DNA from 2 places in the Paenibacillus sp. FSL H7-0357 genome. Region 2 is predicted to be linked to the other one. Evidence: predicted binding sites of a transcription regulator. Region 2 holds the regulator's gene; the other holds the start of a gene.

Region 1 (7,860 bases), 390 kb from region 2:
GCTGGTGCATTTGCCGATGGAACCGAAGCAAGGCAAACCCGAGTGGCTGGGTCCGGGTGCAGTTCTGACCCGGATGAGCGATTCCGAGGTACGCAAGCAGGTCGAGGCTGCACTGGACAATGTTCCTTTTGCCGTGGGAATCAACAATCACATGGGCTCCAAGGTAACCGGTGATGAGCGGGTGATGGGCATTGTGCTGGCGGTCTGCAAGGAACGCGGATTATTTTTTGTGGACAGCCATACGAATTACCGTTCGGTAGCCGGCAGAATGGCCCGTGAGATCGGGCTGCCGCCTGTGGAGAATCATATCTTTCTGGACGATGTTCATACGGCAAGCCATGTCGTGAAGCAAATGCGGCTGGTGCAGGAAAGGGCGCTGAACCAGAACTATTGTGTAACGATCGGCCATGTTGGCATCCAGGGCAAAGAGACCGCTGCGGGCATCCGCAGCGGCATTGGTGAAATAAAGGACAGTGTCGAGTTTGTAGGCATTTCCGAACTGGTCCGGGACGAATGGCAATGGAATTCGAAGCTTACACTTCCATAAGATACCCGGCAATACCGTTAGCAATCGCTTCAGCAATTTCCTCTTGGCCCTTCGGACTGCAAAGCTTCTCGCGGTCGGTCGGGCTGCTCACAAATCCCGCCTCAACGATCACTGTTGTGGCGGTTATTTTGTTGAGCAGATAAAAAGGCTTACCCTGTCTCGGGCTGGCTTTTACATTATAGAGCTGATTGAGCTGGTCCTGTATCGAACTGGCCAGCAGGAAGCTGCGGCCTTCCTGGCGGTACAGCACGAGCGGCCCGTGTTTGGAGGGGGAAGCGGCCCAGTTAATATGAACGCTGACCACGACATTTGCCGGAAGCGTCTCGGCCAGCTCCTTGCGCTGGGCAAGATCCCGCAAATGGCGGGAGGAGCTGCGCAGCCAGCGGTTCTCATCGCTGGGGGCATAGTCACCGGTCCGGTTAAGGATCGCATCAAAGCCGTCACTGCGCAGCAGCAGGAACAGCCGGCGGGAGATAGCGAGCGTGATATCCTTTTCAAGGATGGTGCCATATGACGTACCACCGTCAATTCCCCCATGCCCGGCATCAATCAGAATGATCCGCTGATCATGGCCGAGCATATGCTGGCGCTCTTCTTTCGCCCCGGCTCCTGAAGGCGCCGGAGACGCCTGCACAATTCCTGCATGTCCCAGGGGAAGCATAAGCAGCAGGGCGGTTGACACGATAACGAACAGCCGGCGCAGTGTAACGTTTCCCCGGGTGGATTGGTTTCTGGTTTGGTTCAGGTAGTTCAAGTAGTTCAAGCTGGATGACCTCCTTGTGCGGTAATGATCTTTTGACCGGACTGGATACTTTGTTAGATTGTGCTGGAACAGGCAAACCTATACGAAAAGCAGTATCACGGTTTAGATATAGCTGTTCTAGAGCACACTAGGAACATGGAGATCCAGACAGAAGTCAAAGGTGTGTGCCCAAATTCAGCATTCAGTTACAGGAGGTGGCGAAATGGCTTCCAGCGGTGATGAACTGGTGAAGTATATTACGGAAAAGGTAGTCGTTTATATCGAAGATCCGCGTGCCAGCCGGGCGCGCCGAAAGGCCGAGAAAGAGCCGTGGGCAGAGAAATGGTTTGGCATGCTGCCGCTCGGCTGGTCGATCTGGCGGAGCAAATGGAGCCGGAACGACAAGAAATGATCCGGGTGCAAGAGTACCGGCAAATCGCAAGTACAGCTTGAACTAAAAACAACCTTCCAAGATGCCCTGTATATGGCACTGTGGAAGGTTGTTTTGTTGCATACTAGCAGGAAAGACGTTGTACTGACAAAGGGTAAGCTTAACGTTTTGAATTTGTAAGCGCACCGATCACTGTTTTGGCGGCTAGAGGCAGCTGGTGCAGGGTACCGCTTTGTTGAAGCGCTGAGAGAGGGAGGTAACGTTTGCCTTTCGGACCCGCAGCGGCATAGACGATGGCCGGACTGCTGCCGCTTGTCTTTCCGCTGGAACCGGCAGGCAGCCAGCGCTGATACCCCGTAATCATAAAAGGCGCTCCGGTCGTATCGTTCCTGCCAGCAGACTGAAAGACGAGACTGCCGCTTTGATTCAGCAGAACAGTGAAGTTTTCTGCGCTGTCCAGCATCAGCTTGGGGCTGGTCAGCCACTGCAAATCAGCGTATGGATCATCCAGACCTTCACTCCGGTAGGTCTGCAGGGGAGACCAGTCCGAGTCCAGCCCGGAGATTGTATTGACTCCATCTAACTGTACCTTCAGGACCTCTTCTGCTTTGTCTGAACTCCACGGCAGAACTTGCGGTACCGAAGCATTGATATATATATCCGTATGGTCGAGCGTTAATTTCCACACCGGGAGCAAAGAGGCGTAAAGAGGTGTCAGTTCAAGCTTTCCTGAATAATTTGAAGAGATGAGTTCCTCCTGCACCAGAAACTGGCGCAGATCGGTCAAGCTGTAAGGCAGCCCGGAGGTTCCGGTGCCGTATTCGCTAAGCATATAACCGCCCTGCTCTGTAGCCGAGACAATCAGGTATCCGATGCGCTGCCCGCCGTCCATGATATTAACAAGCCAGCTATGTGTGCCCGGTCCCAGCGGATAATAGTCGGTACGGGCTTCTTTCCAGCTTGTGAAGGGAGCATCGGCGGACAGCTTGCGGATGGTCAGCTTAGTGAAGTCCTGCAGCGATTCCGTTGATGGTTGTGTCTTGATTGCAAGTGAGGCCAGCGCATCATGGGAGACTGCTTGTGTGACAGTGACGCGGGTGTCCTTAGCGGCATAGACAGCCGGAAAGGCAGAGCTTGCCGACAGTCCGATTGTGCACAGGCACAGAATGAGGAGGAAGCGGCCGCGACGACCAGGCACGGCCTTCCGCCTTGATTTTATAGTCATGTCGTCGTTCACCTTTCTTGGTCCAAATCAAATCATATTCATGGAACGGGTATAAATTAATTGTAGCGGACAAGCTCTAAAAAGGGTGTTGCATACTGTCGCGCCGGCTTGCGGGAATTCCGCTGTTTTTTTGCCTGCTTTTAGCGAGCAGGGTCGCATTCTATGTGCTGCGCAGATGGAACAGGCCGTAGGTTACGGCAGAAACTGCAACCTGCGGCTCGTATTGCCAGGAGGTCTCCTTCCGGCGGCGGTTGTATTGCTCCTGGATCGCCAGCCGCTTCTCTTCGTCCTGTTCTTTGAGCAGCTCCTCATAATAAATGTCTACGATGCTCAGCTCAAGCCGCAGCCTTTCCCGGGCCTCCTCCGCCCAGCTGTAGTCCAGTTTCGCCAGCTGTGAAGTCAAATAAGCCTCCAGCCGGTCGGCCCCGGCGGCAATGGTAAGCTCGGAGGGCTGGACGTGAATGTTCTCCGGCAAGCGGGGAGTTAATTCCCGTGAATTCAGCTTCGTGCCAAAGTCGGCGGCAATGACCCCGCTGGTTAAGGAAATTCCGATAAAATGCAGCTCTTCCCGTTTCAGATCGCAAGTCATCTCTACTTTGTAACAGACGCCTAGCCACGGTTCATAGGCCGCAGAGAACAGTGTCATCCGCTGCCTGTTTCCCGGGTCCTCGAACAGCTGCAGACATTTACCTTCATCACGCGCGGCGGCCCAGATCTGCTTCAGCCGCTTGCTGCCGTATACTATATCCTCGCGGCGGATCATGCCCGGTCCGATCCGCGGCAGTACCGGCACAACGCCAAAGTAGCGGGCGAGAATGCCTTCCTGCGGATCTGCTTCAGCGGGAGCTGCCCCTGCGGATGGCGGCTGCCCGAAACCGGCAGCCGGGCTGTCCGCGCCGGCTTCCATCTCTGCCGCGCCATGGTTGCCTCCTGCGCCCGGCAGAAGCCCGGCCGCAGGGCGGCTTGCCGCACCCCGCTGTGCCCGGGGCGGAGGAGCGGCCTGCGCGGCCAAGCTGTCGTACTTCTCCGGGTCGAAGACGAAGGTGAACGACAGCGTCTCCGGATCGACGCCGGTGCGTTCCACGAACCCCCAATAATAAGGCCGGTCGGTGAGCATCCGGTCGGCGCGCGGTGAGAGCTTCACTGTCACATGCAGCGGAGATACCTCAAGGATCGAACACTCCGTTGCTTCCAGATAATCCATGACATGCTTGCGGACTTGCTGCGGAGAAAGGGTCATCAGGTGGCCTCGCTTTCATTCTGTATGCCTTGGGTCAGCTCGCTGATGGATTCGCCGATGTGGTCGAGTCCGCTGCGCAGCTCCTCGTCGCTGCGGGCTTCAAGCATGATTTTATAAAGGCTTTTCTCCAGTGATTCCTTTTTCTCGAAACGTTCCAGGATCACATCCAAACCGCCGATAACCATCTCGAACATGTTGATTTTCTCATGCAGCAGATGCAGGATATGCTCTTCGATGGTGCCTTTTGTGGAGAGGTTGTAGATGACCACATCGTTCTCCTGGCCCAGACGGTGGACACGGCCGATCCGCTGCTCGACCCGCATCGGGTTCCACGGCAGATCGAAATTGATCATATGGTGGCAGAACTGCAGATTGATGCCCTCACCGCCGGCTTCCGTGGCAATCATCACCTGGGCCCGTCCACGGAAAAGATCCATCATCCAGTCCTTCTTGCCGCGGTTCATCCCGCCGGAGTATGACACACACTGCAGCCCGTGTTCACGGAAGTATTGCAGCAGATACTCCTGCGTGGCGCGGTATTCAGTGAAGACGATAACCTTTTCGTTCATTTCACGGATCAGCTCCATCGTTTTCTCCGCTTTGGTATTCGTCTTGACGGTGCGGATGCTCTGCAGCAGCTCCATCATCCGCTCCCGTTTCGGAGAATCGGCAGGTAGCTTTTTGATTAGGTTCACCAAGGTAATGAATACAGCATCGCGGCTGCTGCATACCTCACGCTGAAGCGTAACCAGAGAGAGCATGCTGCTGAGATTGCCGCCTGATTCCTGATATTGGTCTTTGACAAAGGCGGTAACGCCGTCATATAATACCTTCTCTTCCGGTGAGAGCGTGAGCGGAATATTGCGGACCTTGCGCTTGGTGAAGTTGACCGGGCCCTCGCCGCGGCGGTTGCGGATCATAACTTTGGACAGCTCGCCTCTCAGCTGGACTTCATTCTTCGGCTGGCGTTTGTCCACGACGAAATTAGCGGCAAAATCCCCCTGATTGCCAAGCTGCCCCGGCTTCAGCAGGGTGATCAGGTTGAACAGCTCGCCGAGGTCATTCTGTACAGGAGTGGCGGTGAGCAGCAGGCAGTACTTTTTGCGCAACTGCTGAACGAACTGGTAGTTGGTGGACTTCTTGTTCTTCAGCTTATGGGCCTCGTCGATTATCAGCATGTCGTATTCGCTGCCGAGCAGCAGTTCTTTATGCGGATCACGTTTGGCGGTGTCCATGGAGGCGACCACAATGTCATTTCCCCAGGAATAGGACTTCTTTTGTGCTACGGCAGTAATGCCGAATTTGGCGTTCAGCTCGCGTACCCACTGCAGGACGAGTGAGGCGGGAACCAGAATCAGCACTTTGCTTACCAGTCCGCGTACCAAATATTCCTTAAGCACGAGACCGGCTTCGATCGTTTTGCCGAGTCCGACTTCGTCGGCGAGAATCGCCCGGCCAGACATTTCAAAGAGTACCTTATGAGCGGTATCAAGCTGGTGGGGAAGCGGAGACAGTCCTGACAAATGCTTCAGGCATTGCAGCTCGTCGAAGCTGGTGACAAGGCCCGATTCTTCACCCTGCACGGCAAGCCGGGATAACCTCAGGTCTCCCCAAGGCCCGCCTTTCTCCAGTCTCGACTCCAGATCATGCAGCCAGTTTCGCTCAAAGGATAGGGGAACAGGCAGCAGCGGTACGGGTGTCTTGACCTCTTGCGTCAGGGAATTGCGGGATAATTGCGTCATGTTGCAGCCTCCTCCGGCGCTGTATCATATCGAACTAGCGTAGAAGTAGTATGCGCGTAAAAGAGAGAATTCATAACCTGATATGGATTGCGAAAGAGTTGTGCATATTAAAGATTCACTCACCCGCAGATGAAACTTTTAGTTTCTGATTTAATAAAAAAACGAGCAAGAGTGAGAAAAGGCGTCATGAATGCCGATTTTTCGCCATGGGGCTTCTTATATCGAAAAAGACCTCCGATACAATATGTGGTATAGTTTAAAAGCTGACGCACACAATATATTGTTACAAATGCTTGAAATATTGATTTATCAGAGCATTTGACGGTTATTTGTTATTGACAAGAGGAACTTCCTTTGCACAAGCAGGGCAGCTGGGAGTTTTTGTTGTGGGTCACAAAACGTAAGCCCACATCATGGAACGGAAGATTTACATATCATACATCCGGGAGGTTTTTCTATTGAGTACAGTGAAACGTAAGCAGCGCCTTGAGGGCCTTAGCGAGAAAATATTTTTGGACCGGTATGCGTGGAAGGATGCGGACAGCAATAATGCCAAAGTAGGCGATGTTGTTCTCGTCCTGACCAAAGACGATCCCAAATTCCCTACCAAGGAAGTTGGCGAAATTGTGGAGCGCAGCGGACGGATTGTTACCGTGAAGACACGCAGTGGTGAACTGGTGAAATCGGATGTAGAAAAGCTTACGCTTAATATAGAGAAAACTCCGGAGGAAATGTGGGACCGGCTCGCAGCCGCCATGGCTTCGGTAGAGAAAACGCCTGAGCTTCAGGAAGAATGGACAGGCAAGTTCCGCTCCATTCTCGATGACTGGAAGCTTGTACCGGGCGGCCGGATCGCCGCAGGTGCCGGTGCCAGTGAAGAGCTGACGCTGTTCAACTGTTATGTAGTACCTTCGCCTAAAGACAGCCGCGGCGGAATTATGCAGACACTGTCGGAAATGACCGAGATTATGGCCCGCGGCGGTGGTGTGGGGATTAACCTGTCTTCGCTGCGTCCCCGCCGTGCTATCGTTAGAGGCGTGAACGGATCATCCAGCGGCTCTGTCTCCTGGGGCGGGCTGTTCAGCTATACGACCGGCCTGATTGAGCAGGGCGGCAGCCGCCGTGGCGCGCTGATGCTGATGATCAATGACTGGCACCCGGATGTGGTTGATTTCATTACTGTGAAGCAGACTATGGGTCAAGTGACCAATGCCAACCTTTCAGTATGTGTCAGTAACGCTTTTATGAAAGCTGTTAAAGAGGATCTCGACTGGGAGCTTGTATTCCCGGATACGACTGACCCTGATTATGATACGATTTGGGACGGAGACCTTGATAAATGGAAGGCGGACGGCCGCCGGGTCATTCCTTACCGTACTGTTAAAGCACGCGATGTATGGCATACGATTATTGAATCAGCCTGGAAATCGGCAGAGCCGGGCGTCGTATTCATGGAATACTACAACCAAATGTCCAACAGCTGGTATTTTAATCCGATTATCTGCACCAATCCGTGCGGTGAGCAAGGACTTCCGGGCTGGGGCGTCTGCAACCTGTCCGCCGTCAACCTTTCGAAGTTCTACGATGCGGAGAATCATGATGTGGACTGGGCCGATCTGGCGACGACTACCCGTTATTCTGTTCGTTTCCTGGACAATGTCATTGACAAGACTCCGTATCATTTCCCGGAAAATGAAGCCAACCAGAAGTTGGAACGCCGCGTAGGCCTTGGAACCATGGGTCTGGCTGAGCTGATGATCAAACTGAACATCCGCTACGGCAGTCCTGAATCGCTGGAGTTTCTGGACAAGCTGTACGGCTTTATGGCCCGCGAAGCGTATCTGGCCTCAGCGGAAATTGCCGGCGAGAAGGGTTCGTTCCAGGCGTTTGATACCGACAAATATCTGCAGAGCGGATTTATGAAAAATATCACCGAAGTTTATCCGGAGGTGGGTGAATCCATCCGCAAGCAT
Region 2 (7,860 bases):
CCCGTGCGCTTCCCCGGTCTTGTCGAGCGAACGGATAATATCACGGACCGTCCGTTCGGACAACCCGACCTCCGCAATTAATTCGCCCATCTTAACCGGAACCTTTCTGCTTAATAAAATATTGACGATCGTATATTCCCTCATCGGTCTCCCTCGTTTGTGATACTAGTATCGGTGTGAAGCAACTCAGCTGGTTATGGCTCCATCTTACTTGAAAACGTTATCTTAAGAACAGTTTGTATTCTGCAATTTGGAACGGCAGAATTTAAAGGGTATCCCTTCAAGAGATTATAGAGTGTATTTATCCCTCTACTGTATTACTCTCACTTGCTTATAAGATGCCCCTGAGAAGTGCTTTTATAAACCGCCTTTTTTTTCGAGAGACAGCCTCATATTGTCCAATGGGGTCTGTTGTAATAAGTTCGGGTGGGGGTGATTGTTCGGGTTAAGGTGCCTAGCGCTGCCAGCGATACGCTCTGGCGTAATGGTCAGGGGCACTACCCAGATCTGCTTCATATTTACCGGAATAGTAAACCAGCTCACTCTAATCCTCTCTGCAAATACTATAGTCAGCATGTTCGTAATGAAAATGCTTGTTCGGATTGATCGTTTTTCCCTTTAGCAAAAAATCTAATGACAATAAATATCTAGATAATTCATACCCGATGGAAGGAGCGCTTCGCTCTATTTTATTAATCTTATCTAAAAAAACAAAAGATCCGTTGCCAAATTTGGTACGGATCTTTTATTACTATTTGGACATCATTTTATTTGAACCGCTGGGCTTGCCTTGAAGGCATAATGGTTAGTTCCGGAATGCTGACGTGCTCAGGCTGCTCCAATGCATAAAGCGCCGCCTCTGCAACATCATCGGGATGTAACGGCAGAACTTTCGAAGCAAACGCGCGTATTTCATCCTCGGAATATCCGGCCACTTGAGAAAATTCCGTTGCCACCGCCCCGGGCTGAATCGTCGTAACGCGAATCCCCTGATCGATTGTCTCCAAACGTAATGCAGACGCTATGGCGTTAACGCCATATTTGGTAGCGCTGTATGGACCTCCTCCGGCAATCACTTCCTTGCCGGCAATGGAGGAGATGATGATGACATCTCCCTTACCCTGACCCAGCATTGGCGGAAGCCCGTAGTGCAGCGTCAACATTAGACCGTGTACATTCGTCTTGTACAGCTCCTCCCATCTTTCCAGATCCACTTCTACCAATGGACTTCGATACCCGAATCCGGCATTGGCAACTATAATATCGAGACGGCCCCAGCGGTTAATCGTTTCATTGACCACATGCTGTACTTCTTCAGCCTTTTGAATATCAGCAGGTACCGCCATAACCTCGTACAATCCCTCTTTATGCAATTCCTGAACCAGCTCATCCAATCGATCCTGCCGACGTGCCACTACAGTCACATGGGCGCCGCGTTTTACCAGTTTCCTGGCGATCGATGCCCCGATTCCGCTGCTGGCGCCTGTCACCAAGGCCACTTTACCGGTCAGACTCTCCTTCTCATTCCAAGATAGCTCCAAATCATCCAGATTCATTTTGCACCCTCCCAGACTCCAACCTTATTTTGTTAAAAGCACGCGATGAACGCCCTTGCTGCCTCCAGGTGCCGTTCCTATATATAAATATCCGTTATGGCTTGCAGCCGTAGTTACGCCATACACTTTGCCTTCCGGATCATGCCAGCTTCCGATAAGTTCTCCCTGCGGACTGAACTCCGCAGCAAGCCCATGCTTCACCGGTGCGCTTGCGCCGTTAAGCAGCGACTGCGGCACTTTGGCCATGGTACTGGCCAACCAAGGTTTGCTATGCATCTGATCTACAAAAGAAAGGCGAGTCGTGAAGATACCGACCCAGAAATGACCTTGGTCATCACGCGTAATGTTGTCTGGAAAGCCTGCGAGATTGTCTGCGAAAATATCAGATGTACCCTCCTTCGGTCCTTTGAGCCAGTATCTGGTCAACTGATAATGATACGATTCTGCCACAAGCACAAAATCTTCATCCGCAGACAAGGCAACCCCGTTTGCAAAATAGAGGCCTTCTAACAGAACGGTCGTCTTCTTGGTCATTGGATCGTACTTCAGCAAACGTCCATGCGGCTTGTTCTCGGCCATTTCCTTGAAGGTCACTCTACCATAATTAGAAGTATCGGAGAAATAAATGGAGCCGTCCTTGGCAATATCAAGCTCATTAGCTAAATAGATCGGCTTGCCGTCCACTTGATCGGCCAATACCTCTATGCTCCCGGATGGGTTTATAGACAGCAGTCCCCTCTGGACATCCGTAACGATCAAATCGCCTTTGGCATCGAATATAAGTCCATTAGGCGTTCCTTGGGTGTCTGCAAACAGTTGTGCTTTTTGCGGATTGCCCTCTGCATCGAAAGGAACCCTGTAAATTTTCCCGTCTGAATCTCCTGTATATAGCTGGCCTTCTTTATCGAATGTAATGAATTCCGGGAATTGAGGGGCATCAGTAACTAGCTGAGCCGAGCTGAGTTTGTTGTTCTGTTGCCACGGACCCGCTTCCTCAAAAGAGGGAGCCGTCGGTGCGGACCATTTTGCCGGTTTGACCGGTGAAGGATAAAGTAAGAAAACGAGTAATCCTACAACGAGCACCGCAAGCAGTGATAGAACCCATCTAGATATCCTAGCACGCAGTGAGCGTTTAGGACGATTCACGCTTTCAGTAGATTTAACGGAGTTAACTGGTTTATTGGGCATTAGAGCGCCTCCTGTATCATTTTTGAGAGATTTTAGATTTGGACTACGATTTTACCAAAATATTGCTTTCCTTCAGCCAAGAGCGCGATAGCTTCTCCAATTCGTTCTAGAGGGAATACGCGGTCGATGACGGGATGTAAACGATGATGGGCAATCGCCCGATTCATCTTTTCAAAGTGATCCCGGTTGCCGACTTGACTGCCGCGAACCGTTGCGGCTTTGTGCAAGATGCTGGAGACATCGTATTCCGGAATGGTCAAGCCCGATAAGAACCCGACCATACTCACGGTCCCTCCAGTGCGAAGTGCATTTATGGATTTCCCCATCGTTGCCGCTCCTCCAACATCCAGAACATGGTCGACGCCGCCAGTCAGCTCTAACGCTGCCTTATCCCAATCAGGAACCTCCGAATAGTTGATCGTTTGCCATGCGCCAAGAGCTTTTGCTCGTTCCAGCTTGTCGTTGCTGCTCGACGTGATGATGACTCGTGCTCCGGCCATAAGCGAGAATTGAAGCCCGAAGATGGAGACACCGCCTGTTCCTTGCAGCAGCACAGTATCACCCGCTTGCAAACCACCGTATTCGATTAGCATGCTCCATGCGGTTAATGCCGCGATCGGCAGGGTGGAGGCCTCCTCATAAGTGAGGTGATCGGGAATAGGGACGACTCCGTCTTCATGCAGAACGACATACTCGGCCGCTACTCCGTTCAACGGACCTCCCAGACTTTCTTCTAACACCCCTGGTCTTGGGTTGCCGCCAATGAAGCGCTGTTGAAAATTACCTGCTACTCGTTGTCCGACCTGAAATCTAGTTACGCCTTGTCCAATGGCTACAATTTCTCCCGCTCCGTCTGATAATGGAATGAAGGGGAATTTAACTTCGATCGGCATTAATCCGCCGAGGACCACTAGATCCCGATAATTGAGAGAAGCTGCCCTCATGCGGATCAGCACCTCCTTAGGGCCTGGCGTTGGTTTGTCGATTTCCGTCATGGTTAATTCCTCAAAGCCGAAGCCGTTTGTCAGTTGTATAGCTTTCATCGTATTGTCCTCCCTGGAAGATCAGATTGATTACCCGGATTCTTAATTCTTATCCCCTTATTTGTCATCGTGGTGCTCTCCTTTTTGATACTGTGTTATACTATAGAAACACTGTTACCAAAACTCAGAACTATTTTTCGATTTTTTTGAAAGTTAAGTGAAGCGCATTTACGGTAACAGTGTTTCCTGTAGGTATCATTGTATCCACTCAATTTCAGAAAGTCAATATGATTTTTGAGCCTCCATCGTTTATTGACAAGTGAAGGAAGGACAACTGTAAACAATTCCTGGTAACGAAAGTTGAAAACCTACCGAGAAGCTCGCATGCAAAATACTGAAAATCTCCGTAGGAGGACACTGGGAGATGTGCAAGCAGCCTATGTGATGGAGGAGTCGAGTGAATCGTTACGGACCGGGGCGCCTTTATTTCTCCAAGAAACGCTGTTTCGTCTATCTTACGGACTCAGATGCAGTTATTAGCTGATGTTCATATGAAATATTGCCTGATGTAGGGGGATAAGCGCAGTATGGTCCGTTAGCTCTGCAATATATGCTGATTAGCGAAAATAAAGTCTGTGGAGTCCGCAAGGAATTCAGGGTAGCAGTGGTTAGTCTGAAGTTGGATTTCGGAGTTAGCGGGCAGCCAGCCAATCGTAACTGGTGGTCGACGTTGGCATACAGTGTTGGGAGTGGCAGTCAGCATTAGCATTTGACGTTTGGGGATTTGGACTAGGCAGTTGGCGTTTACCTTTAACAACTGGGGTTCAGAGGTTGAGCTCCGGATGGGATGCACGAGCGGGCTGTTGCCGTTGGCATTTGCAGCTCAGAAATTCCCACTCTCTGCTTATTTCTCCAACTCCCATAAACAGCAAAAGAACGGCATTTCTGCCGTTCTTTAGGATGGACTCTCAGGGGCTCGAACCCTGGACAAATAGATTAAGAGTCTACTGCTCTACCAACTGAGCTAAGAGTCCATATGAAATTTGGTGGAGCCAAGGGGGATCGAACCCCTGACCTCATCGCTGCCAGCGATGCGCTCTCCCAGCTGAGCTATGGCCCCATGTGGCTGATTTAGAACTACAACTATGTATTCTAAAATCCGGACTGAGCTGTTAGCTCCCATCGCTTCGTCATGTTTAAGTTCCGTAGGCGACTTCTATATAATATAAAAAATCGCCTTCGGTGTCAACACTTTTTCAAAAAAAGTTTTTCGGGGTGCGCAAAATGCTTCTACAACCCCTCAAACTCCTCGGTGTTTTTAGAGAGCAGTCCCTTCAGTTCCTTCATAAACATGTTGATATCCTTGAACTGGCGGTACACGGAGGCGAAGCGGACGTAAGCGACCTCATCGACAGGGTAGAGCTGCTCCATGACCAGCTCGCCGATCTGGCGGCTCTCCACTTCGGCTAAGGCGATGCCGCGCAGCGACTTCTCCACCTCGGAGACAATGGACTCCAGGCGCTCTACGGAGACGGGACGTTTCTCGCAGGCACGGATAAGGCCGCGCAGGATTTTGTCGCGGCTGAATTCTTCGCGGCTGCCGTCTTTTTTGATCACGATCAGCGGAGTTTCTTCAATCATCTCAAAGGTGGTAAACCGCTTGCTGCAGCGCTCACATTCCCGCCTGCGCCGGATGGACTTATTCTCGTTGGCCGGACGCGAGTCAAGCACTTTCGTATTCGTGTGATCGCAGTAAGGGCATTTCATAAGCCTTAAGTCACTTCCTTTTGCATTAATGGTCGCTTTCCGGTCCGGCATACGCCGGCTACCGGTAAGCTGATTTTATTTCCAGAAAACACCGTTTATTTGTTGTTATGAATATGCCATGTCCGGCACATAATACAGTTACCAACCGATAGGAGGTGAACAGCAATGAGCCAAAACAACAGCTCCAATAACCTGGTAGCTCCAAATTCACGCGGTGCCTTGGAACAACTGAAATATGAAGTTGCCCAAGAACTAGGTATCACGCTCTCCCCAGATGGATACCAAGGCAATAAAACTTCTTACGAAAACGGTTCGATCGGTGGTTACATCACTAAACGTCTTGTAACCCTGGCTGAGCAATCACTGGCAGGTCAATACAAATAACCTGTCCCCATAAGCTTGCCTAAAGAAGTATTAAACGGCCCTCAAGGCTGTTTAATGCTTCTTTTTTCGTACAAATACAGTCTTCTCCCTTAGAACTCGCTGTAAATCTCCGTGTACTGGTCGTAATAATAAATGACTCGCTGCACATAATGCCGGGTCTCGCCAAACGGGATATCCTTCACGGAAGCCGCTGTACCGTCCCAATTGCCCTTTTCCAGCCAGCTCTTCACTTTCCCGGGGCCTGCGTTATAGGCCGCGATTACAGCGGTACGGTTGCCATCAAACTGGCGGGAAAGCGATGACAAATACCAGGTTCCAAGCTCAATGTTGGCCGATGGCTCCCTCTTCAATTGTTGCAGTGAGACATCGGGAAGCTTGGCCTTTTCAAGCGCCCACTTCGCCGTATCCGGCATCAGCTGCATGAGTCCCAATGCGCCTTTTTTGGACTCCCGGCCGGTCTTATAGTTCGTTTCCACCCGGATGATGGCTGCCACAAGGAACGGGTCCATATCGTAGGTAATACTGTGCTCACGAATTTCTGCTTTATAATAAATCGGATAAAACCAGGACATCCAGTTGGTACTCAAGAACAGGATTCCAGTGAATCCAACGAATAACAGGAGCAGCACTCTTTTTTTACGCAGCCATTTCATCATAGGCCCAGCCTGTCCCACAATACGGCAACCTGCTGCTCAGTTTGGGCAAGAGTACCGCTGTTGTCGATGATGTAGTCCGCTCTGCTGCGCTTCAGTTCAATATCCAACTGGGCATCCAGTCTTCCTTGGGCCTGCTCCAGAGTCAGCCTGTTGCGCTCCATCAGCCGGTCCAACTGGACCTCCCGGGGAACATAGACGACCACAATTTGCCCGAAAAGGTTGTCCAGCTCCGATTCATACAGCAGAGGGATATCTACAATAGTCAACCGCTGCGGGTCTTCTTGTTCCATTGTGTTCATACGGTCTTTGATTTCCTGGCGAATCGCCGGATGCGTCAACTGATTCAGCGCCTGCCGGGCTTCCGGATCATGAAAAACGATCTCCCCCAGCTTGGTGCGGTTCAGTGTTCCATCCGGCAGCAGGATTCCTTCTCCAAAATGCAGCACAGCTGCAGCCAGCACCGGATGTCCCGGGAGCATGACTTCTCTGGCGATGGCATCAGCGTCCACGAGTCTTGCTCCCTTTTCCACAAACAGTGCGGACACGGTGCTTTTTCCAGAAGCAATGCCTCCGGTTAAGCCCATAATCATGTACTCACCTCATAATAGCTTCATTATTCCCATTGCAATTAACATTAACGCAGGCAGTACGGCAGCATGCTTCATCCAGTAACGTCCAGACAGCTTAAGACCTGTTCTCATGCCCAGCAGCAGAAAGGTTCCGCTGAACAGGGCGATCATAAGCGAGGTGGATACCGGACTGAATCCCAGCAGTGCAGCCCCAAGACCCGCTCCGAAAGCATCCAGCGACAGTGCTATTCCGAGCAGCATCGCTTCCATGGAGGAAATGCTCCCGGAGGCGTCCATATCGGCCGAAGACGGCGTACGGAGAATCTGGATGACCACCCCGAGATGGCGGAGCTCCAGTGAAAAGACTGCCGCCTTCTGCGCGTCTTTTTCGATCTCACTCACAGAAACCGCAGTCGTATCTGCAAGGTCAGCAGTTGCAGCCTCCCCCTTGGAAGCCACTCCCGAAAGCAGTACGGTTCCTGTCTCCCGTCCTCCCGGACTGTGCTCCTTCTCCTTCTGAATCAGCATCTGGACGAGGGACCAGCAGCCCATCAGGACCAGAATAATCGCGCCGATGCTTGAAGCGGCCTGCGGTGAAATTACCTTCGCCAGCAGCACACCTACCTGCATAGAGACACAAATGACTATCCCCGAGCAAAGCGAGATAATCATAATGGAGAGCAGCGGTATTTTCATTTTGCGGAGTCCATATGTAATGCCTACACCAAAACCGTCCAAGCTCAGGGCAAAAGCCAGC

Evidence for each region. Region 2 encodes NrdR, which represses ribonucleotide reductase genes. Its sites were predicted from a motif close to AACACNATATATNGTGTT; they were not measured.
Region 1: the regulator NrdR is predicted to act here: its motif matches at 6,157-6,174, upstream of H70357_RS12635 (adenosylcobalamin-dependent ribonucleoside-diphosphate reductase).

The regions. Positions count from the first base shown of each region.
Region 1 is NZ_CP009241.1:2,913,570-2,921,429, forward strand. Features, by position in the region: gene H70357_RS12605 (divergent polysaccharide deacetylase family protein) at 1-547, shown strand, start outside; gene H70357_RS12610 (N-acetylmuramoyl-L-alanine amidase family protein) at 534-1,310, opposite strand; gene H70357_RS12615 (YqzE family protein) at 1,513-1,701, shown strand; gene H70357_RS12620 (hypothetical protein) at 1,841-2,905, opposite strand; gene H70357_RS12625 (YqhG family protein) at 3,066-4,145, opposite strand; gene H70357_RS12630 (DEAD/DEAH box helicase) at 4,145-5,887, opposite strand; gene H70357_RS12635 (adenosylcobalamin-dependent ribonucleoside-diphosphate reductase) at 6,301-7,860, shown strand, end outside.
Region 2 is NZ_CP009241.1:2,528,157-2,536,016, reverse strand. Features, by position in the region: gene H70357_RS10900 (BglG family transcription antiterminator) at 1-144, opposite strand, end outside; gene H70357_RS10895 (SDR family oxidoreductase) at 768-1,556, opposite strand; gene H70357_RS10890 (SMP-30/gluconolactonase/LRE family protein) at 1,581-2,744, opposite strand; gene H70357_RS10885 (zinc-dependent alcohol dehydrogenase family protein) at 2,777-3,787, opposite strand; tRNA gene H70357_RS10880 (tRNA-Lys) at 4,689-4,761, opposite strand; tRNA gene H70357_RS10875 (tRNA-Ala) at 4,772-4,847, opposite strand; gene nrdR (transcriptional regulator NrdR) at 5,018-5,494, opposite strand; gene H70357_RS10865 (alpha/beta-type small acid-soluble spore protein) at 5,660-5,878, shown strand; gene H70357_RS10860 (lytic transglycosylase domain-containing protein) at 5,968-6,531, opposite strand; gene coaE (dephospho-CoA kinase) at 6,531-7,124, opposite strand; gene H70357_RS10850 (manganese efflux pump) at 7,134-7,860, opposite strand, start outside.